DNA from 4 places in the Nocardia sp. NPDC056064 genome. Region 1 is predicted to be linked to each of the others. Evidence: riboswitches for the same ligand, from Rfam matches in the RefSeq annotation. Region 1 holds a riboswitch; each other region holds the start of a gene.
What was found. Region 1 has a riboswitch for S-adenosylmethionine ahead of ACFC06_RS19680 (aminotransferase class V-fold PLP-dependent enzyme). Riboswitches for the same ligand answer to the same signal wherever they lie in the genome.
Positions count from the first base shown of each region.

Region 1 (5,358 bases):
CTGGGCCGCCGCGAGCGAGCCGCCGCCGACATCGAAGAAGTCGGTGTCCAGGCCGGTCACCTCGGCGCCGAGGATGGCGTCCCAGAGTCCGGCGACCCAGGCGGCGGTGCCGTGCAGGCCGTGTTCGGCGGTGTCCTCGGCGCTGGGTAGCGGCCAGGGCAGGGCGTCGCGGTCGACCTTGCCCGAGGTGCGCGTCGGCAGGTCGGCGACGATCGCCAGGCGCGGGACCAGCGGGGCCGGAAGTTGTTCGGCCAGAATCTCTCTGGCCTTCTTCAGGTCGTAGCCGGGGCCCGCGCCGGTGAGGTAGCCGACGAGGATCTTGTTGCCCGCCTTGGTGGTCCGGATGGCCGCGGCCGCGCCGCTCACGCCGGGCAGGTGTTGCAGGGCGTTGTCGAGTTCGCCGAGTTCGATGCGGCGGCCGCCGATCTTGATCTGGTCGTCGGCGCGGCCGAGGAAGATCAGGCCCTGGTCGTCGTTGCGCACCAGATCGCCACTGCGATAGGCGCGTTCCCAGCCGAGCGAGGGCATGGGCGCGTACTTCTCGGCGTCCTTGGCGGGGTCGAGATAGCGGGCCAGGCCGACGCCGCCGATGACGAGCTCGCCGGTCTCGCCTTCGGGGACGGGGTTGCCCTGCGGATCGACCACCGCGAGGTCCCAGCCGTCCAGCGGCAGGCCGATGCGTACGGGCATGGTGCCGTCGAGCTGGGCCGCGCACGCGACGACGGTGGCCTCGGTGGGGCCGTAGGTGTTCCACACCTCGCGTTCGGGACCGGCCAGGCGTTCGGCCAGTTCCGGCGGCACCGCCTCGCCGCCGAAGATCAACAGCCGCACCGATTCCAGCGCCTCGGCGGGCCAGGTGGCGGCGAGGGTGGGCACGGTGGAGACGATGCTGATGCCGCGGCGCATGAGCCACGGGCCCAGGTCGGCGCCGGTGCGCACCAGGTCGCGCGGGGCGGGGACCAGGCAGGCGCCGTGGCGCCAGGCCAGCCACATCTCCTCGCAGGAGGCGTCGAAGGCCACCGACAGGCCCGCCAGCACGCGGTCGCCGGGGCCGATCGGCTTGCGCTGCAAGAACAGCCGGGCCTCGGCGTCGACGAAGGCGGCGGCATTGCGGTGGGTCACCGCGACGCCCTTGGGGGTGCCGGTGGAACCGGAGGTGAAGATGATCCAGGCGTCGTCGGCGGGGGTGGGCAGGGTGTCCCAGTGCGCGTCACCGGTGGCGGTGGTGGCCGACTCGATGCCCTCGCCGGTGGCGATCGCGCTGACGCGGGCCTCGCCGAAGACCAGCTTGGCGCGTTCCTCGGGGTCGTCGGCGTCGACGGGGACGTAGGCGGCACCGCAGTAGAGCACCGCCAGGATGGTGACGTAGAGCGCGGCCGAACCCGAGGGCATCCGCACGCCGACCCGGTCGCCGGGGCGCACGCCCGCGTCGGTGAGCTCGGCCATCCTGGCCTCGACGGCGGCGACCAGTTCCAGGTAGCTCAGGACCACGGTGCCGTCGTCGATCGCGGGTGCGTCGGGGTGGGCCTGGGCGGTGCTGGTCAGGATGTCGACCAGGGTGCGCGGCGCGGCGGCCAGATCGGCGCGCAGCAGCGGGTCGCGGAGCAGCTCTGCCCCGAATTCGGTGTGTGGCTCGAGCATCGCGCTGCGTCCACCTCTCATCGGTTGACCCCCATCGGTGTCTGTTGTTTCACGGTCGGGTTACCGGAGGGCAAACGGGATGGTCACCAGATGCCAACGGTACTCGCCGGACGTTGTTTCCGACTTCGTGCGCGGCGTGCCGCGCCGGTGCTCAGGTGGACGGATCCGCCTCGTCACCGAGCGCGGTGAGGACGAGCCGGTGCAGGGTGGCCTGCTCGTCGGCGTCGAGGCGGGCCAGCACCCGGGCGGTGGCCTCGGCGATGAGCTTGTCGGTGCGCTTACAGCGTTTGCGGCCCGCGTCGGTGATGCGCAGCCGGTATTTGCGGCGGTCGGTGCCGTCGCGGGTGCGCTCCACCAGGCCCGCACCCTCGAGGGTGTCGACCAGCCGGACCACTTCGCTGCGGTCGATACCGAGCGCCTCGCCGACCTTCTTCTGCGTCAGGTCGGCGTTCTCGGCGACGAAGGTGAGCACCCAGTGGTCGCGCAGCGGGAGGTCGATCTCGGCGTGCAGGGCCTTGGTGAGTCGTGCGAGCGCGTACACCGGGTAGCGCGGCAGGCCGCGGGCGGCGTTCGGGTTCGAGGACATGGCGGCCACTCTAACAAATAGTGGGGGAACTCAATCATTTGGCTGTTCCATCGTGGAGTCGTCCGATGGTTGCGGAGGTTCGCGCGCGAGGGCAATCCGGGGGCAATCGCGTGCGGGGGCTGTCGGACGGTGATTCCGCGGCGGTGGTTGACAGCCGCGGGGATCGTCTGTCACTCTCGGAACAGGTCACGAGTACCAGCGACAAGCCCCGGCTAGCTGGTCGGCAACCCTCCTCCGCGGTGGGGTGCTCCGGGTGACGACCTGGCCGCCGTCCGCAGTGGGCGCGGCAAGCGCGGACTCGGAGCATCCCCCTCGGGAACGAGTCCCTGAGCCGACGGGATTTCGTCATGACCGCAGTAATCGACCCCACCTGTGCCCTGGCCGCCGTCTCCGGTGCCGACCTCCAGGTGCCGCTCGTGCAGGGCGGTACCAGCACCTACGCCAACTTCGACTACGCGGCGAGCGCGCCGGCGTTGAAGCAGGTCACCGACCGGATCTCGCAGTTGCTGCCGTACTACGCCAGCGTGCACCGCGGGGCCGGCTACGCCTCGCGGATCTCCACCGAGTGCTACGAGGCCTCGCGCGGCGCCGTCGCCCGGTTCCTCGACGCCGACGACGACCAGGTGGTGGTGTTCACCCGCAACACCACCGACTCGCTGAACCTGCTGGCCGGGTGCGTGCCCGGCGAGACCGTGGTGCTCGACATCGAACACCACGCCAACTTCCTGCCGTGGACCGCGCACGGGCGACGGGTCGTGCAGGCCGCCGACACCGTCGAGGAGACCATCCGCCGCGTCGTCGCCGAACTGTGCAGCAAGCCCGCCGCGCTGCTCGCCATCACCGGGGCCTCCAATGTCACCGGGGAGGTGCTGCCGCTGGAGCGGCTGGCCACCATCGCGCACCTGTGCGGGGCGCGCATCCTCGTCGACGCGGCCCAGCTCGCGCCGCATCGCCGGATCTCGTTGCGCGAGACCGGCATCGACTACCTCGCCTTCTCCGGGCACAAGCTCTACGCGCCCTTCGGCGCCGGCGTGCTGGTCGGGCGCCGGGACTGGCTGGACGCGGGGGAGCCGTATCTGGCCGGTGGTGGCGCGGTGCGGTCGGTGGGTGTGGACGCGGTGCAATGGGCTCCCGCGCCGCAGCGGCACGAGGCCGGATCGCCGAATGTGCTCGGCGCGGCCGCCATCGCCGCCGCCTGTGACGCGCTGGCCGCCATCGATCCCGCCGAACTCGTTGCGCACGAACGCTTCCTGGCCGACCGGCTGCGTGACGGGCTGAGTGCTCTTCCCGGTGTCTCGCTGGTCAGCATCTGGTCCGACAGCTCCGACTCCGTCGGCATCGTCGCCTTCACCGTCGACGGGTACGCCCCCGGCCAGGTCGCCGCCTACCTCTCCGCCGAACACGCCATCGGCGTCCGCGACGGCCGCTTCTGCGCCCACCCCCTGCTCGCCCGCCTCGGCCTCGACGCCGCCCTGCGCGCCAGCATCGGCCTCGGCACCACCCCCGCCGACGTCGACCGCCTGATCACCGCCGTCGCCACCCTCGTCACCCAGGGCCCCACCTGGGACTACGCCGCCACCGATGGCCTCTGGAACCCCACCCCCGAAACCCGCCCCCTCACTCCCGATTCCGAGGCGGGCGCCGCCCCTTGCCTGATCGGTTGATTCCGGGTCGTCCCGGCCCGCCCGGCCGGGATGTTCGTCGGTCCACTGAGCGGTGCGTCGGCGGACTACTCCTCGTAATGTCCGCCGACGGCGACGATCACGATCTCGCCTCCGGATCCGCCAACTCGCGTCCCACCGTTCGCCCGGCGCGCGCGTGCTTCGCGGACTCGAGCAGGGAATCGCCTCCGTGGGTGGCGATCAGGTATTCCGTCGTATCCATCGCGTGCAGGACATCGCCTGCCTGGACATGACCGGCGAGCCTCGTCGACAGCGTGAAGGAGAACTCGCCGGCGGGAGAAGTGTGGAAGCCGATCCACTCCACGACGCCGTGGGCGATGGTCTCGCCTGCTCGTCGTAGTTCTACCGGGTCGCCGACGGTGAAGGTGCCGCTGACATATCCGACGATGTGCGGGGTCGGTTGGTAGCTGACGGGGAAGACGCCGGTAACGCGGAACTCGCTTGTGGCCACGGTCGTCGTCCGATCTGTGTCAGGTGTCGAGGACGGTGGGGCGGTGGTATCTGCCGTTGTAGTAGAGGAGGGGGGCCGCGGAGGGGGATTCGTGGGTTTCGTCGTGGACTCGGGTGACCAGGGCGATGGCGATGGTGTGGTCGCCGATGTCGATGAGTTGGTGGACGGTGGCGCGGAGCCAGATGGGGGTGCCGTGCAGGACGGGCTCGCCGGTGTCGAGGGGGGTCCACAGGGAGCGGTCGGTGAAGCGGTCGGCGGCGGTGCGGGAGAAGCGGTGGGCCAGGTGGTGCTGGTGTTCGCCGAGGAAGTGGATGACCACCGAGCCCGCCTCGCGCAGGGCCGCGATGCTCGAGGAGGTGTGGGCGATGTTGAACGAGACCAGCGGGGGCTCGAGCGACAGGGAGGCGAAGGAGGTGGCGGTGAAGCCGACGGGGCCGTGGTCGGCGCCGAGGGTCACCACGGTGACACCGGCCGGATAGTGGCGCATCGACGCCCGGTACTGCTCGGCGGTGATCCCGCTCAGATCGTCGGGAATCACCAATTCGCCGGGATTCGGTCGCACATCACCCACCGCCCCAAACTACGCCCGGCCACCCGGAGCGCCTACGGCCACGCCGGGTATTTGATCGATGTCACCCCGGCGGGCTCAGTCGATGTCCAGGGGCAGACCGGCGGTGATTCGGACCAGTTCGCGGAAGTTGGTGCGGAACACCGTGTTCGGGTGACCGCCCGCCGCCCAGATCTCCGGATGCGCGGCCAGGGCGGTGTCCACCCAGGTGGGGAGGTTGGTGGGGTGGCCTACGGGGGCGGTGCCGTCGATGGGCTGGCCGGTGATGCGCTCGACCAGGGCGGCGGGGGCGGGGGTGAGGGTGCCGTCGAGGCGTTTGCCGGTGCGTTTCAGGTCGACCTGGTGGTGGTCGGCGACCAGCAGCAGGACGGGGTCGTCGTCGAGGAGGAAGACCTGGCAGGTGGTGATGGCGGTCGGGTCGGCGCCCAGG
Region 1 is NZ_JBHJWO010000001.1:4,248,737-4,254,094, forward strand. It holds gene ACFC06_RS19670 (Pls/PosA family non-ribosomal peptide synthetase) at 1-1,641, opposite strand, end outside; gene ACFC06_RS19675 (MarR family winged helix-turn-helix transcriptional regulator) at 1,793-2,227, opposite strand; SAM riboswitch class IV at 2,412-2,526, shown strand; gene ACFC06_RS19680 (aminotransferase class V-fold PLP-dependent enzyme) at 2,575-3,891, shown strand; gene ACFC06_RS19685 (hypothetical protein) at 3,989-4,360, opposite strand; gene ACFC06_RS19690 (flavin reductase family protein) at 4,380-4,847, opposite strand; gene ACFC06_RS19695 (YbaK/EbsC family protein) at 5,007-5,358, opposite strand, start outside.

Region 2 (5,358 bases), 870 kb from region 1:
GGCGGTGCCGTCGGGGGCGGTGATGAAGACGTTGGGCACGCCGAGAGGGCCTGGGCGGGTGGGTGATTCGGGGTTCAGGTCGCCGGAGCGCAGGGACATGACCGTGTAGAGGGAGTCGGGGATCAGGCCGGTGAACTCGAAGGCGAAGTGGGCCGAGTGTTCGTCGTCGCTGAGCGAGACATCCAGGGTGCCACGGGCTTCCAGCCATTGACCGAGAGTGACGGGCTCGGTGAGTTTGCGGCCGTCCTCGGGACGCAGGTCGGGGATGGGGACCTCGTGGAAGGGGTAGCTCGGGCGGGTGACCGAGGCGGCTTCCGGGAGCTGGTCGGGCGCGAAGACCATCGGATAGTTGTTGGCGGGCAGGGGAAGTGGGAGCGTGTGCAGGACCAGTGCGCGGTCGTCGTCGGAGAGCTCCTCGGGTAGATCACGAACCACCGTGTAGGGCAGGTTCTCGCCGAACGGCGGCAGCGGGGTGTCGGCCGCGACCACGGCCCTGCCCCACCGGCGCGTCACCGTGCCGGCGGGACCTTCCTCGTTGAGGAAGCCGACTACGAGGAAATCGCCTGCGGCGTCCACTATTTCGCTGGGTGGATAGAGCGGGCCCTGGGTGGTCGGGGTCAGCTCGTAGCGACTTTTCACCATACGGATGCCACTTTTCGATCGTCGGAGAATTCGTTGCCCTCGGCGTCGCCGAGCCGGTCGCTGAGCAGTCGCCAGGTGCCGGAGCGCGCGGCCGCGACCAGCTTGGGGTCGTCGCCGCGGTAGGCCGGGCGGGCGACCAGCCAGAGGAAGGGCAGGTCGGTGGCGTGGTCGCCGTAGCCCCAGGTGTCGTTCACGCTGATCGCGTGTTCGCGCAGGTACTCGACCACCGCCTCGCCCTTGGCCGCGCCGATCATCGGCTTGCGCACCTCGCCGGTGAGCACGCCGTGCTCGTCGAGCAGGGGTTCGGTGGCGATGATGTGATCGGCCCCGACCGCCGCGGCGACCGGCGCGATCGCCGGGGCGAACGAACCCGACAGCAGCACCGTGCGCACGCCCGCCGCCGCGTGGTCGCGCAGGGCACGGACCGGCTCGGCGTAGAAGGCGGCTCCCCCGGCGGCGAACTCGTCGAACCAGCGCTGACCGGCCGCGACCAGCGCGGTGTACTCGACGCCGCGGTAGGTGCGGTAGTACTCGCGGTTGATGTCCCCGCGGGGGGCGCCCGCTTGGGCCCGCTGTTTGAGGTCGTCGGTGACGCGGGCGTACTCGGTGCCGTCGTCACCCTGTTCGGCGAGCCAGAAGCGCAGGAAGGTGAACATGGACTTGACCGTGATCACGGTCTCGTCCACGTCGAAGAACGCGGCTCCCGAACTCATGCTGCTTCCATTCGGCGTGCTCGGGCGCCCTCCGTGGTCACGCTCCGCTGCCGCCTCCGGGCGCTGACCGCTCACGCCGAGGCCTCGAGGTAGGCGTCGACCGCCTTGGCGGCCTTGGCGCGCTCGATCTGGGCGATCCGCTCGTTGGGCAGGGCGGTGAACTCGATGCGCGAGCTGGCGACGGGCTTGCCGAACTGGTGCACCTCGGTCTCGATCCGGAACTGCAGTTTGCCCGGGTCGTCGACGGAGACCGGCGTGAGCCGCGCGTGCAGGGTCGCGGGCAGCGGGAACAGGAACGAGGTGAACCGCAGGTCCACGTTGTTCCAGACGATGTAGAAGTGCTCCTGCGGGCGGCGCACGCCGTATTCGAGTTCGAAGGCGGCCAGGAACAGCTGGCGCACCGCCTCGATCACCACGATGCCCTGCACGTGCTCACCGGTCTGGTGGTCCAGGAGCAGTTCGTTGTCGCCGTCCAGGCGCAGATCGGCCTGGAAGACGTTCTCCTCGGTCCTGGTGAGGCCCGCCAGCAGCACATTGGAGTGCTGGTACTTGTGCACGTGGTGCCTGCGCGCGGGCTCGGCGATCTCGCCGACGACCCGCACCCGCAGGTGCGGCGCGTGCACCGCGGCCACGTGCTCGAGATAGTCGAGATCGTGCCGGGTGACGCCCTGCCCCAGGTGAACGGCCAGTTCCTGACTCGCGGGCAATCGCCCGCCGCGCAGCAACGCGACCAGTCCGGACACGGTGTGCACCCGGTCGTCGGCGGAGATGCCGAGGAATCGGTCACCGACCACCACGTACGCGGTGGTCACGGTGGAGTCGAGCTGGACTACAGACATGGATAGACCTCCAGAAGGACGCTTATGGCGAGCAAGACGCCTCACCATCCGGTCGTCACCCGGAGCACCCCGCCGCCGATGGAGGGTTGCCGCCCAGCTAGCCGGGGCTCGATGCTGGAACTCGTGACCGTCGAATCGAAAGGTATTCGGCCGCAATATTTTTGAACAGCGTTCGGAGCAGGGTGCAAATAATCCACCCACGGTACGAGGATCGGCCCCCGCCGGGCGCCTATGCTGAGCGTTACCGAACGTCACACGATCCCGGAGGCAACGTTGCCGAACAATCTCGAAGCCAGCATCGACATCGCCGCATCGCCGGAGAAGGTGTGGGCGGTGCTCGCCGATCTCAAGCGGATGCCCGAGCTGAGCCCGACGACGTGGAAGATGATCGCGCTGGGCGGAGTGCGGGTCGGCGCGCTGACGGTGAACGTCAACAAGGACGGCTGGAAGGTGTGGCCGACCACCTCGCGCATCGTCGCCTTCGAGCCGAACAAGACCCTGGCCTTCCGGATGCTGGAGAACCGCACCGTGTGGCGCTACGAGCTCGAGCCGACCGCGGGCGGCACCCGCGTGGTGGAGACCCGCACCGTCGACCCCAAGGGCATCCCCGCCCCCGTGCGCACGCTGGTCAACGCCGCCGCCGGTGGTGAGGACAAGTTCGAGGCCGACCTGGTCTCGGGCATGCAGGAGACCCTGGCGCGGGTGAAGGCCGCCGCCGAACGCTAGGCCACTCGTCACGAGAGCCCGCCGGATGCTTCCGGCGGGCTCTCGCCGTTTCAGGGCAGGTCGGCGCGGATCTCGTCGAGTGCCTCCGCCGTGCGGACGAGCATGGCGGTGAGCGCGGTCAGCTCCTCGGCGGTGAAGCGTTGCGCGAGGGTGCGCTCGACCGCGATGGCGCGGACGTCGGCGTCGGCCGTGAGTTCCCGGCCGGCCTCGGTGAGCCGGGTTTCCAGGATGTTCTTGTGCCATTCGTGCGGCGTCCGCTCGACCAGGCCGCGGTCCTGGAGGTTGGTCAGGACGGTGTTCATCGTGGGCGGGGTGACGCCGACCAGCCGGGCCAGCGCGGCGGCGGAGATGCCGGGATGCTCGGCGAGGCTCAGCAGGGCGCTGTACTGCGGGACGGTCAGGCCTGCCGGTTTGAGCGCGGCGGTCTTGGTCGCCATCAGGGCCTGTTCGGCGCGCTTGAGGTACGAACCGAGCCGGTCGGCGGCGGGCATGGACGTCATGGGTGCATGGTATCCGGTCGTCATTCGATAACTATCTTGACGATCATAAAGGTTCTAATCTATGTTTTAGCTCATCACTAGATGTCTGGATTTACCTCACTGAGAGGCTTCATCATGATCAGGACCACCGCCGTTGTCGCCTTGGCCGCCTGCTGCCTGGCCGTCACGGGGTGCGGCGAGCCCGCTGCCGCCGTCACGCTGAGCACTGCCTACGAGCTGCCCGGGACCGCCGTGTATCCCGAGGGGATCGGGCTCGACGCACGCACCGGCGATACCTATGTGGGGTCGTTCGCCGACGGGTCGGTCTATCGCGCCGCGGCCGGGGCGACGCGCGCCGAGGTGTTCCTGCCCGCGGGCGCGGATGGGCGCGAGACCGCGAACGGGGTGAAGGTCGACGCCGAGGGGCGGCTGTGGGTGATCGATTCCGGGGTGGGGGTCGCGGTGTACGACACCGGGTCGCGGGCGCTGCTGGCCCGGTTCACCGTGCCCGGTGACGGGCCGCGGTTCGTCAACGATCTGGACTTCGGCGGTGACGGGTCGGCCTATCTCACCGACAGTGTGCGCAATGTGGTCTATCGGGTGTCACCGGAGCAACAGCGTTCGGGCGGTGGTGAATTCGCGGTCGCCGCCGATCTCGGGCCCGCGGGGGCGCGCGAGCTCAACGGCATCGTCGTCGATCGGGCGGGGAACTATCTGCTGGTGGTGGCGATGTCGGCGGGCGAGCTGTATCGCGTCGACCTCGCCGGTGGCCCGGTTCAGCGGGTGAGCCTGGTCGGTGGCGACGCGCGCCACGGTGACGGACTGGAATTGCGGGACGACACCCTGTGGGTGGTCCACAACACCGATCACGCGATCAGCCGGTGGACCCTCACCGACCACGGCGCCACCGCCACCCGCGAGAGCGAATTCCGCGCCCCCGCCCTGAACATCCCCACCACCATGGTGCATGTGGGCGATCGGGCGCTGATCGTCTCCTCGCAGTTCGACAAGGGTGGTCCGCTGGGTGCGGAGGGAACGCCGGGGCCGTTCGTGGTTTCGGCGGTCGACGGACTCTAGCCGGAGACGAATTCGCGCAGTACAGAGACGAATTCGTCGGGTTGTTCGACCTGCGGGGAATGACCGGCGTGCTCGACCAGGTGGGTGCGCGCGCCCGCCGCGGCGTAGCGGGCCAGGGTCTGGGTGCTGTCGTAGAGCTGGTCGTGACGACCGTGCACGGCCAGGACCGGCTGGGTCAGGGCGGCGGCACGGGCGTCGAGCGGATCGGCGGCGAAATCCTCGGCGCGGGCGCCGACGGCGTAGGCCAGGGCGGCGGGGACCGCGGTGCGGAAGTCGCGCACCGCCGCGTCGGCCAGGCCGGGCGCCGAACCCCAGCGGAACCGCGGGGCGAAGGCGGTGCGGTTGGCCAGGCGGATCACCGCGCCCGGCGTCCAGCGCTGGGCCAGCCGGACCGACCAGGGCCGGACCACCCAACGCGCCGCGGCGGGGATGCTCGCGGCCACGTAATCCGGGGCCTGACCGATCACCACCACCTTGGCCACGCGCGGCGAACGGGCGGCCGCGGCCAGCGCCAGTTCGGCGCCGAAGGAGTGGCCGACGATCGTCACCTCGGTCAGGGCGAGATCGTCGAGCAGTTCCAGGACCGGCGCCACCCTGGACTCGGCGGCGAAATCGCCGGAGAGCGCGCCCTGTTCGTGGAGGTCGACACGGATCACCCGGTATTCGGGGGTCAGCCGTTCGGCCACGGCCGCGAACCAGTCGACCGATCCGGGGATGCCGTGCAGGCACACGATCGGCGCGGCGGTTGTCGGTCCCTCGTCCAGAAACAGCACCCGACCAGCCTATCCGGACCGCTGTCATACCCCCTCTACAGCGGCGTTCGCCCCGCGTAGCAGTGCATTCCGTGCGGGATCGCGATGCCGGGACGTGCAACGGTGGCGG
Region 2 is NZ_JBHJWO010000001.1:3,374,787-3,380,144, forward strand. It holds gene ACFC06_RS15510 (hypothetical protein) at 1-642, opposite strand, end outside; gene ACFC06_RS15515 (HAD family hydrolase) at 636-1,355, opposite strand; gene ACFC06_RS15520 (AfsA-related hotdog domain-containing protein) at 1,427-2,194, opposite strand; SAM riboswitch class IV at 2,208-2,323, opposite strand; gene ACFC06_RS15525 (SRPBCC family protein) at 2,468-2,920, shown strand; gene ACFC06_RS15530 (MarR family winged helix-turn-helix transcriptional regulator) at 2,971-3,420, opposite strand; gene ACFC06_RS15535 (SMP-30/gluconolactonase/LRE family protein) at 3,535-4,476, shown strand; gene ACFC06_RS15540 (alpha/beta fold hydrolase) at 4,473-5,249, opposite strand.
Region 2: it holds a riboswitch for S-adenosylmethionine, as region 1 does, so the genes downstream of both, ACFC06_RS15520 (AfsA-related hotdog domain-containing protein) here and ACFC06_RS19680 (aminotransferase class V-fold PLP-dependent enzyme) in region 1, are expected to answer to the same signal.

Region 3 (5,358 bases), 880 kb from region 1:
GATGGGCGTTGTGCTCTCGTCACTCGGCACCGACGATCACCTTCTCTGCCGTTGTCCGCCGCGGCCCACCGGCGGCCCGCAGGCGGCGCCGCCCCAGGTACGCCTCGATGACCCGCTCGTCGTTCTGGATCTGCTCGGGCGTGCCCTCGGCGATGACGCGGCCCTCGTCGAGCACGATCACCCGGTCCGAGAGCGCGTTCACCAGATCCAGTTTGTGCTCCACCAGCACGATGGTCTGCCCGGCCGCTTTCAGCTCGGCGAGTTGCCTGCCGACCTCGGCGGTCTCGGTCTGGTTCATGCCCGCCGCCGGTTCGTCGAGCAGCAGCACGCGGGGTCGCAGGGCCAGGGCCCTGGCGATCTCGGTGCGGCGGCGATTGGCGTAGGACAGCGTGTAGGCGTGGTTGTCCGCGCGCGGCACCAGCCGTTCCGGGAACCGGGCCAGCTGGGCGTCGACCAGCGCCGCGGTGGCACGCCGTTCGGCGCGCACCGCGGGTGTCGGCACCAGGGCCAGCACGGTCTCGGCCAGCAGCGGAAGCCAGCGCAGCACCGGGAACCGCGCCAGGGAGCGCAGCGGTCGGGCCGCGGTGACGGTGGTGTGCAGGCCGATCTCGACGTTCTCGCGCACCGTCAGGCTGCCGAACACGCGGCCGTTCTGGAAGGTGCGGGCGATCCCGGCGGCGGCCGCGGCCTCCTGCGAGCCGGGCCGCAGCCGCAGCCCGTCGACCTCGACCCGGCCCGCGTCGGGACGCAGGACTCCGGAGACGAGGTTGACGGTGGTGGTCTTGCCGGAGCCGTTCGGCCCGATGATCGAGACGAATTCCCCTGGCGCCACGATCAATTCGACGCCGTCGACGGCCTTCACCCCGCCGAAGGACTTGCGCAGATCACGGACCGCGAGCGCGGGCTCACGCGGCGATTCGGACACGGTCACTCCTCACCAGCACACCTTGCGGACGGAACCGGATGATCAGCAGCAGCACCACGCCGTAGAGCAGGATGCGCGCCTCCGGGGCCAGCCGCAGGGCCTCGGGAACGCCGATCAGCACCACCGCGCCCAGCACCGCGCCGTAGGGCGAGCCGGTGCCGCCGAGCACGAGAATGGTGATGATCAGCAGGGACATGGGCAGGTTGAACACCGTCGGGTCGATATAGCTGTACTGGTGCGCCAGCAGCGCGCCGGCGATCCCGGAGAACAGGGCGCTGATCGCGAAGGCCAGCGCCTTGTAGTCGCGCACCGGGATGCCCGAGGACCGCGCGGCGACCTCGTCGGCGCCGACCGCGCGCAACGCGACACCGAGCCGGGAGCGCTGGATTCCGACCACCACCGCCAGGGTGATCGCCAGGAACACCAGGTCGAGCAGGTACACCTCGGTGTTCTCGGTGAACTCGTGACCCAGGATGCTCGGCACCGGAATGCCGAAGATGCCGTAGGAGCCGCGGGTCAGCGATTCCCAGTTGCGGATCACCGCCACGATCACGATGCCGATGCCCAGCGTGGCGATGGCCACGTAGTGCCCGTTGAGGTTCCACAGCGGCGCGGCCAGGATGGAGGACAGCACCGCCGCCAGCACGCCACCGGCGAGCGCGGCCGCCAGGAACGGCCAGTCGTGGTTCACCGTGAGAACGGCCGAGGTGTAGGCGCCGATGGCGATGGGCCCGGCCTGGCCGATGACCAGCTGTCCGGCCGAGCCCGCGATCAGCGTCATCGAGACCGCCACGATCGCGTAGGCCAGGATCTGCGTGCCCACCACGATGGCGTAGTTGTCGGCCACCAGCGGTACCACGATCGCCGCGGCCGCGAAGACCAGCACCGCGTGCCACCACCGCACCCGGATCGGCCTGCCGATCCCGAGGAAGGTGCCGGTCAGCGGTTCGGCGCTGATCGCGGGCACCTTGGCCAGCAGCCCGCCGGGCCGCAGCACCAGGAAGGCCACCAGCACGCCGAAGGTGATCAGGTCGCGGTAGCCGTCGCCGAAGGTGTAGATGCCGAAGGCCTCCACGATGCCGAGGGCGAACCCGCCGATCACCGCGCCCGGAATGGACCCGAGCCCGCCGATGGTGGCGGCGACGAAACCGGTGAGCCCGGCCAGCGTGCCGCTGGTGGGCGAGATGTTCGAGTTGTACAGGCCGACGAAGATTCCCGCGAGCCCGCCGAGCCCGGAGGCGATGGCGAAGGCCAGCACCTTGATGCGGGAGACGCCGATGCCCATCTGCGCGGCGGCGTCCGGGTCCTGGGCGGTGGCGCGGATGGCCAGGCCGTAGCGGCTGAACCGCAGGAACCCGGCCAGCGCGCCCATCACCACCAGGGTGATGGCGAACATGACCAGATCGGAGGTGCCGAAGCGGACGCCGCCGAGCTGGAAGTTGTTGGTGGGCAGGATCTGTGGGAACGGGCGGGTCTCGGGCCCGAAGACGATCTGGGTGAGGTTCTCGATGATCAACCCGGCCGCCACCGTCGCCAGCAGCGCCGCGATGGCCGGTGCCTTGCGCAGCGGATGCACCGCGAGTACGTCGATGGCGACACCGACCAGCGCGGTGATCGCCACCACCAGCACGATCGCGGGCCACAGCGGCAGGCCGAGCTCGGCGATGAACCACCAGCCCAGGATGGAGCCGAGCGCGAACACCGCGCCGTGCGCGAAATTGATGACGTTGGTGACGCCGAAGATGAGGGTGATGCCCACGGCGAGCAGCGCGTACGCGTTGCCGTGGACCACACCGGCGATCAGGGTGTCGAACATCAGCGGTTGCCGGTCGGCACGAACTTGCCTTCCTTCAGCACCAGCTCGCGCGGGGCCACACCCTTCGGGCGCCGCGATTCCTGGTCGAAGGCGAACGTCCCGAGACCGATTCCGGTGAACTGGGTTTCGGTCTTCAGGCCCTCGAGAATGCCCTCGCGGGTGGCGCCGCCCTTCTTGGCCGCCTGCACGAGCACGTGCAGCGCGTCATAGGCGTAGACGTTGAAATCGCCCGGGTCGGTGTTGAACTTGGCGCGGAACTTGGTGACGAATTCCTGGGTCTTCGGGTCGGGATCGGCGGGGCTGAAGATGCCGTTGACGATGTCGCCCTCGGCCGCCGCACCGGCGAGCTGGATGAACTGCGGGGTGTTCTGGCCGCCGAAGAACTGGCCGGTGAAGCCCACGTCACGCAGCTGCTTGACCACCAGCGCGCCGTCGGGGCCGTAGCCGAGGTGCACGAAAGCCTCGGGGTTCGCCTCACGGCCCTTGATCAGGATCGGCTTCACATCGGTGGAATCGGGCAGGATCGGCGAGGAATAGACGATCTCCACGCCCTTCTGCTTGGCGAAACGCTCGAAGAACTGGAAAGCCTGCTTACCCCAGTCGGTTTCGAGATAGACCACCGAGACCTTCTTGGCCTTCTTCGACACCCACTCCGCATTGCGCTCCTGGAACACGTCCAGGGTGATCGACGGGCTCCACGAATAGTCGCCGCCCTTGGTGAAATCGACCGCGGAATTGGTGAAGCCGTACTGGACGAGTTTGCCGCGGTTGTAGATCGGCGAGGCGGCGATCGAGGCGGGCGAGGAGAAATCGCCCAGCTCGGCGATGACGGACTTGTCGTCGACGAACTTGGTGGCGATCGGCACGGTCTGCTTGGGGTCGGACTGGGAGTCCTCCCACTTCAGCTCCACCTTGCGCCCGTCGATGCCACCCGCGGCGTTGATCTCCTCCAGTGCCAGGTCGAAGCCCTGCTGCCACAGCCTGCCGTACTCGGCCGAGGGGCCGGTACGGGGCCCGGAGACACCGAAATAGACCGTTCCGCCGTCCGCCGCGTCGCTGCCGGAGTCGCTGCAACCGACCACCGCGGCGGCCACCGTGACGGCGGCGAGCGCACTGGCGATGATCTTGACACGGCGGCGCGAACCGACCGAGAACTTGCTCATTGATCGTTCCTTCGAGACATGAATCGGCACACGACGAGTGCGAAGATTCAGCGCTTGCGATATCTGCTCGATATCGCCTGGTCGTCACCCGGGGCACCCCACCGCCAAGCGAGGGTTGCCGATCAGCGAGCCGGGGCTCGACAGTGCTGATACTCGTGACCGTGGAGCGAAATGTAGCAGCACTCGGGGGCATGGCCGGGGCCTCGCATGGGTACTCGATTCGGTTCCGGGACAGCCGGATACGGGGCTAGCTGCGGCGATGCGCGCGGGCCCCGGCTTGCGATCAGCTCGAGACAAATGCGCGGCCGCGCGGGCGGGTGGACGAGCGTGGAATCAGCGCACCGTGCGACAAATCATTGTCGTCGATCTCGCGGCTCGGTACCCCTATTGCTATGACCACCGTGCTGCACATCAACGCTTCCGCCCGTGGCGAATTCAGCCAATCACGAGCTATCGCACAGACTTTCATCGACACCCTGCGTGCGCAGGACCCCACCGTGCAGGTCGACACCCTCGATCTGTTCACCGCCGGACTGCCCGAGTTCGGCACCGACGCCGCGGCCGCCAAACTGGCGGTGTTCACCGGCTCGGAGCAGACCCCCGAACAGGTGGCCGCCTGGGAACAGGCGCGCACCGTGTTCGACCGCTTCGCCGCCGCCGACCTCTACGTGCTCAACATCCCGATCTGGAACCACGGCGTGCCCTACATCCTCAAGCAGTACGTCGACATCGTCACCCAGCCGGGCTGGTCGTTCGGTTTCGATCCCGAGGTCGGCTACAGCGGGCTGCTCGAAGGCAAGCGCGCGGTCACCGTCTACACCAGCGGCGTGCACCAGCCGGGGGTGCCGATCCAGTTCGGCAACGACTTCGCCACCCCCTTCGTGCAGGACTGGCTGCGCTTCGTCGGTGTGAAGGACGTGGCCGAGATCCGGTTCGCGCCGACCGTGCTCACCGAGGATCCGCAGGTCGGCTTCGCCGCCGCCCAGGAGCGGGCGCGTGAGCTCGCCGCCGGCTACTGAGACGACGGTGCGGGGGTGGGCACCGACAGGGAGAACAGTCGCGACGATCTGTGCCGTAGGGATTCTCGTCGTCGGCCAGCTCTACGTGGTACTGCCGGTGCTCGGCGACCTGGCCCAGGTGTGGGGCACCTCGCGCGCCGCGGCGACGTGGACAACCACTGCCTTCGGGCTCGCCTACGGCGCCGGGTTCCTGGTCACCGGCCCGCTCTCGGATCGGTGGGGGCGCCGCCCGGTGATCGTCGGGGGTCTGGCGGCGACGGCCTTGTCCACCCTTGTGGTGATCGCGGCGCCGAGCCTGGGCACCGGCTTGGCGGCGCGGGTGGCGCAGGGGCTGACGGCGTCGTTCTTCGCGCCCGCGGCGTTCGCCTATCTCGCCGAACGCGTCGCGCCGCACCGGCGGGTCTTCGCGCTCACCTGCCTGACCAGCTCGTTCCT
Region 3 is NZ_JBHJWO010000001.1:3,366,231-3,371,588, forward strand. It holds gene ACFC06_RS15460 (ABC transporter ATP-binding protein) at 1-30, opposite strand, end outside; gene ACFC06_RS15465 (ABC transporter ATP-binding protein) at 20-925, opposite strand; gene ACFC06_RS15470 (ABC transporter permease) at 906-2,741, opposite strand; gene ACFC06_RS15475 (ABC transporter substrate-binding protein) at 2,741-3,904, opposite strand; SAM riboswitch class IV at 3,950-4,065, opposite strand; gene ACFC06_RS15480 (FMN-dependent NADH-azoreductase) at 4,297-4,923, shown strand; gene ACFC06_RS15485 (MFS transporter) at 4,901-5,358, shown strand, end outside.
Region 3: it holds a riboswitch for S-adenosylmethionine, as region 1 does, so the genes downstream of both, ACFC06_RS15475 (ABC transporter substrate-binding protein) here and ACFC06_RS19680 (aminotransferase class V-fold PLP-dependent enzyme) in region 1, are expected to answer to the same signal.

Region 4 (5,358 bases), on a different contig from region 1:
GCTGGGCCGAGAGCACGACGGCGATGATCACCAGACCCGGCAGGGTGGTGAGCCACCACGCCGAGGCCAGGAAGTTGCGGCCCTCCGAGATCAGCGAACCCCATTCCGGTGTGGGCGGTTTGGTGCCGTAGCCCAGGAAGCTGAGCGAGGACACCGCCAGCACCGCCATCCCGAATTCCACCGCGGCCAGGGCCAGCACCGGCTGCACCGAATTGGGCAGCACGTGCCGCGCCAGCACGGCGTACCAGCGCACCCCGGAGGCGTGCGCGGCCTCCACATAGGGCGCGTGCCGCACCCGCAGCACCTCCGAGCGCAACACCCGGGCGAAATTGGCGATCAGCGCGACACCCACGGCGATGGCCACATTGCGGGTGCCGAAGCCGAGCGCGGTGACCAGCGCCAGCGACAGCAGCAGCGCGGGAATCGAGAGCAGCACATCGACCACCCGCATGATCACCGTGTCGACGATCCCGCCCGCCGCGCCCGCCAGCAGACCCAGCAGCGAGCCCGCGACCAGCGCGATGGCGACCGCCGAGAGGGTCGCGGTGAGCGAGAGCCCGGCCCCGTGCACCATGCGGGTGTAGAGGTCGCGGCCGAGATTGTCGGTGCCGAACCAGTGCGCCGCGCCGGGCGGCTGGAACTTCTCGGCGGGCACGCCGGTCAGCGGGTCACCGGAGGCGAACACCGAGGGCGCGAGCGCCCAGCCGACCGCCACGGCCAGCACCGCCAGCGAGGCGAGCAGCCCGAGCCGCGCGCGGACCCAGCGGGCGGCCTCGGCCACGCGGTGGGTGTCGACGGCGGTGCCGGTGGTGGTGTGCTCGGCCACCGGGGATCGGCGGATCAACAGGTCAACCATGGTGGCTCCCTTCGGTTTCGGTAGGGGAGAAGGACTCAGACACCGCCCACCACCTGCGGGGTCTCGGCGTCGTCGGTGGTCTTCGCGTTCTTGGCGGCGGTGGTGCCGGTGATCCGGGGATCGAGCAGCGGGTAGAGCAGGTCGATCAGCAGATTCACCACCACGAAGATCAGCGCCGAGAACAGCACCACGCCCTGCACCACGGGGATGTCCTGGTTGAGCACGGAGGTCTGGGTCAGGCGCCCGATGCCGGGCCGGGCGAACACCGACTCCACCACCACCGAACCGGCCAGCATGGTGCCGACCAGCACTCCGGCGATCGTGAATGCGGGCACGCTCGCCAGCCGGGCGACGTGGCGCCACTGCACCCACCACCGGGAGGCGCCCTTGGCCAGCGCCACCTCGGTGAACGGCTGACGCCAGGTCTGGGCCAGCCCCGCCGCGAGCACCTGGGCGATCACCGCCCCCACCGGCAACGCCAGGGTGAGCGCGGGCAGCAGTGTGCCGCGCAACCCCGTGCCGCCGAAGGCGGGGAACCAGTGCAGCCGGAAGGAGAACAGCTGCAACAGGATCAGGCCGGTCCAGAAGGTCGGCACCGCCACCCCCAGCGGCGGCAGCGCGGCCAGGGTGTTGCGCAGCCACGGCCGGCGCGTGTAGGTGGCCGCGAAGGCCAGCGCCGTCCCGCCGAGGATCGCGAACAGCAGCGCCAGCGCCGACAACGCCAAGGTCGAGGGCAGGGCGTCGGTCAGTGCCTCGGTCACCGGCTGCCCGGAGGCGATGGAGCGCCCCAGATCACCGGTGACGGCATGACCCAGCGCCGTCACGTACTGGTCCCACAGCGGCTGGTCCAGCCCGTAGCGGGCCTGCATCTCGGCGACCGCGGCCTGATCGACCGGCGTGCCGCTGCTGATGTCGGCCGCCATCGACACCGGGTCCGAGGGCAGCAGGTACAGCACCACGAACGACACCGTGAACGCCGCCCACAGCACCCAGAGCGCCTGCAGCACCCGCGAACCCACGTACCTCGGCAGGCCCGAGTGCCGCAGCGTCGCGACCACCCCGCTCATCTCAGTGCCCGCTCAGCCAGGTGTCGAAGAACTGCAGCCGGGCCGAGGCCTCGAAGGTCAGATCCTGGGTGTGCCCGGCCGCGCCGATCGCCTGGGACAGCTCGACGGTCGGCAGGATGAGCCCGTTGTCGAGCACCTCGCGCTGGGCCTGCTCGATGAGCGCGGCCCGCGCCGCGGTGTCGGTGGTGGCCAGCTGCTGGTCGAGCAGCTGGTCCAGGGCCGGAATCGGGCCGCGCGCGTTCAGATTGCGTCCGGCCAGGGCGTAGGAGGTGCGCAGGATGTCACCGTCGGCGCGGGTCGAGTTGCCGTAGACCGCGTCGTAGTCCTTGGCGTTCTGGCGCGCGATGGCCTCCGGCGTGGACACCAGGTCCAGTTTCAGGTCCACCCCCACCTGGCGCAGCTGCTGCTGCGCCAGCTCCAGCACGGCCTGGTTGCCCGCGAACACCTGGCTGAAGGTGATCGCGAAGCTCAGCCGTTCACCGTTCTTGACCCGGATGCCGTCGGCGCCGGGCACCCAGCCCGCCTGGTCCAGCAGCGATTTCGTCTTCGCGGGGTCGTAGGCCAGGCGCGCGGACTGGTCGAGGTAGGCCGGGGTCGCCGAGGCCAGCGACGAGGTGGCGGGCTTGAACTGCGGGCCGAGCACGGTGTCGACGAGCTGCTGGCGGTCGAGCGCGGGCAGCAGTGCCTGGCGCACGGCCGGGTCACGCAGCGGACCGCGGGTCACGTTGAACTGCAGGCCGAACGGGGTGCCCGGGTTCGAGGTGGACAGCACCCGGCCGCCGGTCGCCTCGATCTGCGGGGCGTCCTGGGGCAGCGCGTCACTGATGGCGTCGAGCTGACCCGACGACAGGCTGCCGGTGCGCACACCCGACTCCGGCACCACCGTGAACTCGATGCGGTCCAGGTAGGCCTCGCCCTTGTGCCCGAACACGGCCGAGCCCCAGTTGTATCCGGTGCGCTTGGCCAGCGTCGCGGAGATGTCCTGCTTGTACTCGGCGTAGGTGAACGGGCCGCTGCCGATGTTGTCGCCCGCGCACCGCGCGTCGGCGGACTTGGCATTGGTCGAGGCGGCCAGGATGCCGAGCTGCGGCGTCGAGGAAGCCTGCAGGAACTGCGCGTTGGGCTGACTGAACTCGACGCGGGCGGTGAGCTTGTCGACCGCGGTCGTGCCCACGTAGTTGGCCAGGTAGCTCACGCCCAGCGGCGCCTCGACGCCGCCGAGGCGGATGATCGCGTCGAAGGTGTCGCGCACCGAGTCGGCGGTGAGCGCGGTGCCGTCGCTGAAGGTGACGCCGTCGGCCAGGTGGAAGGTGAACACCTTGGCGTCGGGACTGACCTCCCAGCGCTGCGCGAGCCACGGGGTGATCTCGCCGGTGGCGGGGTCCTGATCGGTGAGCGAATCGACGATCTGGCGGGCCACGTAGATGGTCTGGTTGGTGCCCGACTGGGCCGGATCCGAGCAGGTCGGCGCGCCGGACAGACCGTAGCGCAGGGTGCCGCCGGGTTGCGGCGGACCGGCGTCACCACCGGATCCCGCGGTGTCGCTGCCGCAGGCCACCACGGTGGTGACGGCGGCGAGTGCTCCGGCGAGAGCGGCGAGGCGATGACGAGGACGGATCACGGGGTGACTCCAGGGATGCGTGGCATGGGTGAGAGACCTCCATCGGACCTGGCAGAAGCACCCACCCGTTCGACGGGTTGGTTGCTGCGACGTCGTCGAGCCAGGTCTCTCGGTCGCTCTGGATGGTTGCGCCCCGGCTGCTCGGAGCTGAACCAGCATGTGGCACAGACCGGATGGTTCACAACGGTAGAAATCAGCGTGAGCGCAGCAGTTGGGCGCGCGGTCCGCGACCGGCATACTGGCGCGGCATCAGGCGGAGGGGAGGGGCGTGTCCATCGCCCGGATCAGCGGTTTCGCGGAGTAGCGTCGGATTTCCGAGTGCCGACGATGAGGAGTTGCGCCGTGATCGTGCCGCGTCGTACCACCGCACTGACCGCGCTGACGGCCTGCGCCGCCCTGTTGCTGACCGCCCCCGCCGCCACCGCGCAACCGGCCACTCCGGCCGTCACCCGCGACGCCCCCGCCACCACCACCGCGGGCCCCGCCGACCTGCTCGGCGCCTACCAGACCGTCGTCGAGACACTGAAAGCCCTGGGCGTGCAGCCGTTCCTGTACCCCACGGTCGCCGCCGACTGCGCGGGGGACGGCCTCGGCCTGGTCCCCGCCGTCGCGGGCGCCGTCCCCGGCCCGTGGCCCAGCAACGCCGTGCCGATTCCCGGCCTCGACCTGACCGCCGTGAAGTCGGGCCAGACCCTGTTCACCTTCCTGCCCTACGGCCTGGCCCCCGACACCCCCGCCACCGACACCGCAGGCATGCAGGTCGCCTGGCTCAACATCAGCACCGGCCGCGGCGGCCTGGCCTCGATGGGCTCGATCGCCGAGATCGTGCGCGCCATGGTCCCACCGGAAGTCCCGGTGGAACTGCGCCCCCTCGCCGAGAACGCCATCCGCGACTTCTTCTTCACCGCCATCCCCCTCGGCGGAGTCCGCGCGGTCCCCGTCGACACCGGCCACGGCACCATCCTCGCCGCCGTCTTCGGCACCACCGACAACGCAGGCAAATCCTGCTTCTTCTTCCCCACCATCGGCATCACCGAGGTCCCCTGAACCCCTGCCCACGACGGGCATCGAGATCTCGAGGGTCCGTGTGTTCCGGGAAGTCCCAGGTATGTGGCTGTAACGGGCCGTCGGCCCGATACGAGATCCTGGCAGAGCTCTGCGGGTACACCACCGAACCGAGAACGGCGCATCGGGCCTTCTGCGTGGAGCTATCGCTGGCTACCACCTACCTGGACCGGAGAAGCGCATGGGGATCTATGTTCGGCAGTCGCTGAACGCCGGACCGTTCCGGTTCAATATGTCCCGGTCAGGACTCGGCGTCAGCGTCGGAGTCCCCGGCTTTCGGATCGGCAGCGGACCGCGGGGCAACTACGTCCACGCGGGCGCACACGGCGTCTACTACCGGGCATCGCTGGGCGGCGCGCGCCCGTCGCCCACGAACCGCACGACCACCTCGCACCGGCCGAACCCGGCTCCCGTCCCCATGGCCGATCTCACCGGCGCGGACGCCACGCAACTCCTGCCCACCGGACCCGGTGACCTGATCGAACAGCTCAACTCCGCCGCCGGTCAGGCGAGAACAGCACCATGGGCCTTCGGCATACTCGGCATACTCGTCCTCGCGACCCTGCCGTTCGGCCTGCTCCTCCTGCTACCGGCGGTTCCGCTGGTCTGGTGGCTGGCCATGCACGACCAGGCCAGACGCAATGTCGTGGTCTTCTACGATGTCGCCGATCACCCCGCGGCCTGGTTCGGAGCGCTCAACGAGTCATTGATGGAATACGCGGCCTCGCAAGGAAAGTGGCGGATCAACG
Region 4 is NZ_JBHJWO010000003.1:154,983-160,340, forward strand. It holds gene ACFC06_RS27345 (ABC transporter permease) at 1-856, opposite strand, end outside; gene ACFC06_RS27350 (ABC transporter permease) at 892-1,887, opposite strand; gene ACFC06_RS27355 (ABC transporter substrate-binding protein) at 1,925-3,544, opposite strand; SAM riboswitch class I at 3,581-3,673, opposite strand; gene ACFC06_RS27360 (hypothetical protein) at 3,887-4,591, shown strand; partial or broken gene ACFC06_RS27365 (DUF4236 domain-containing protein) at 4,791-4,937, shown strand; gene ACFC06_RS27370 (hypothetical protein) at 5,028-5,358, shown strand, end outside.
Region 4: it holds a riboswitch for S-adenosylmethionine, as region 1 does, so the genes downstream of both, ACFC06_RS27355 (ABC transporter substrate-binding protein) here and ACFC06_RS19680 (aminotransferase class V-fold PLP-dependent enzyme) in region 1, are expected to answer to the same signal.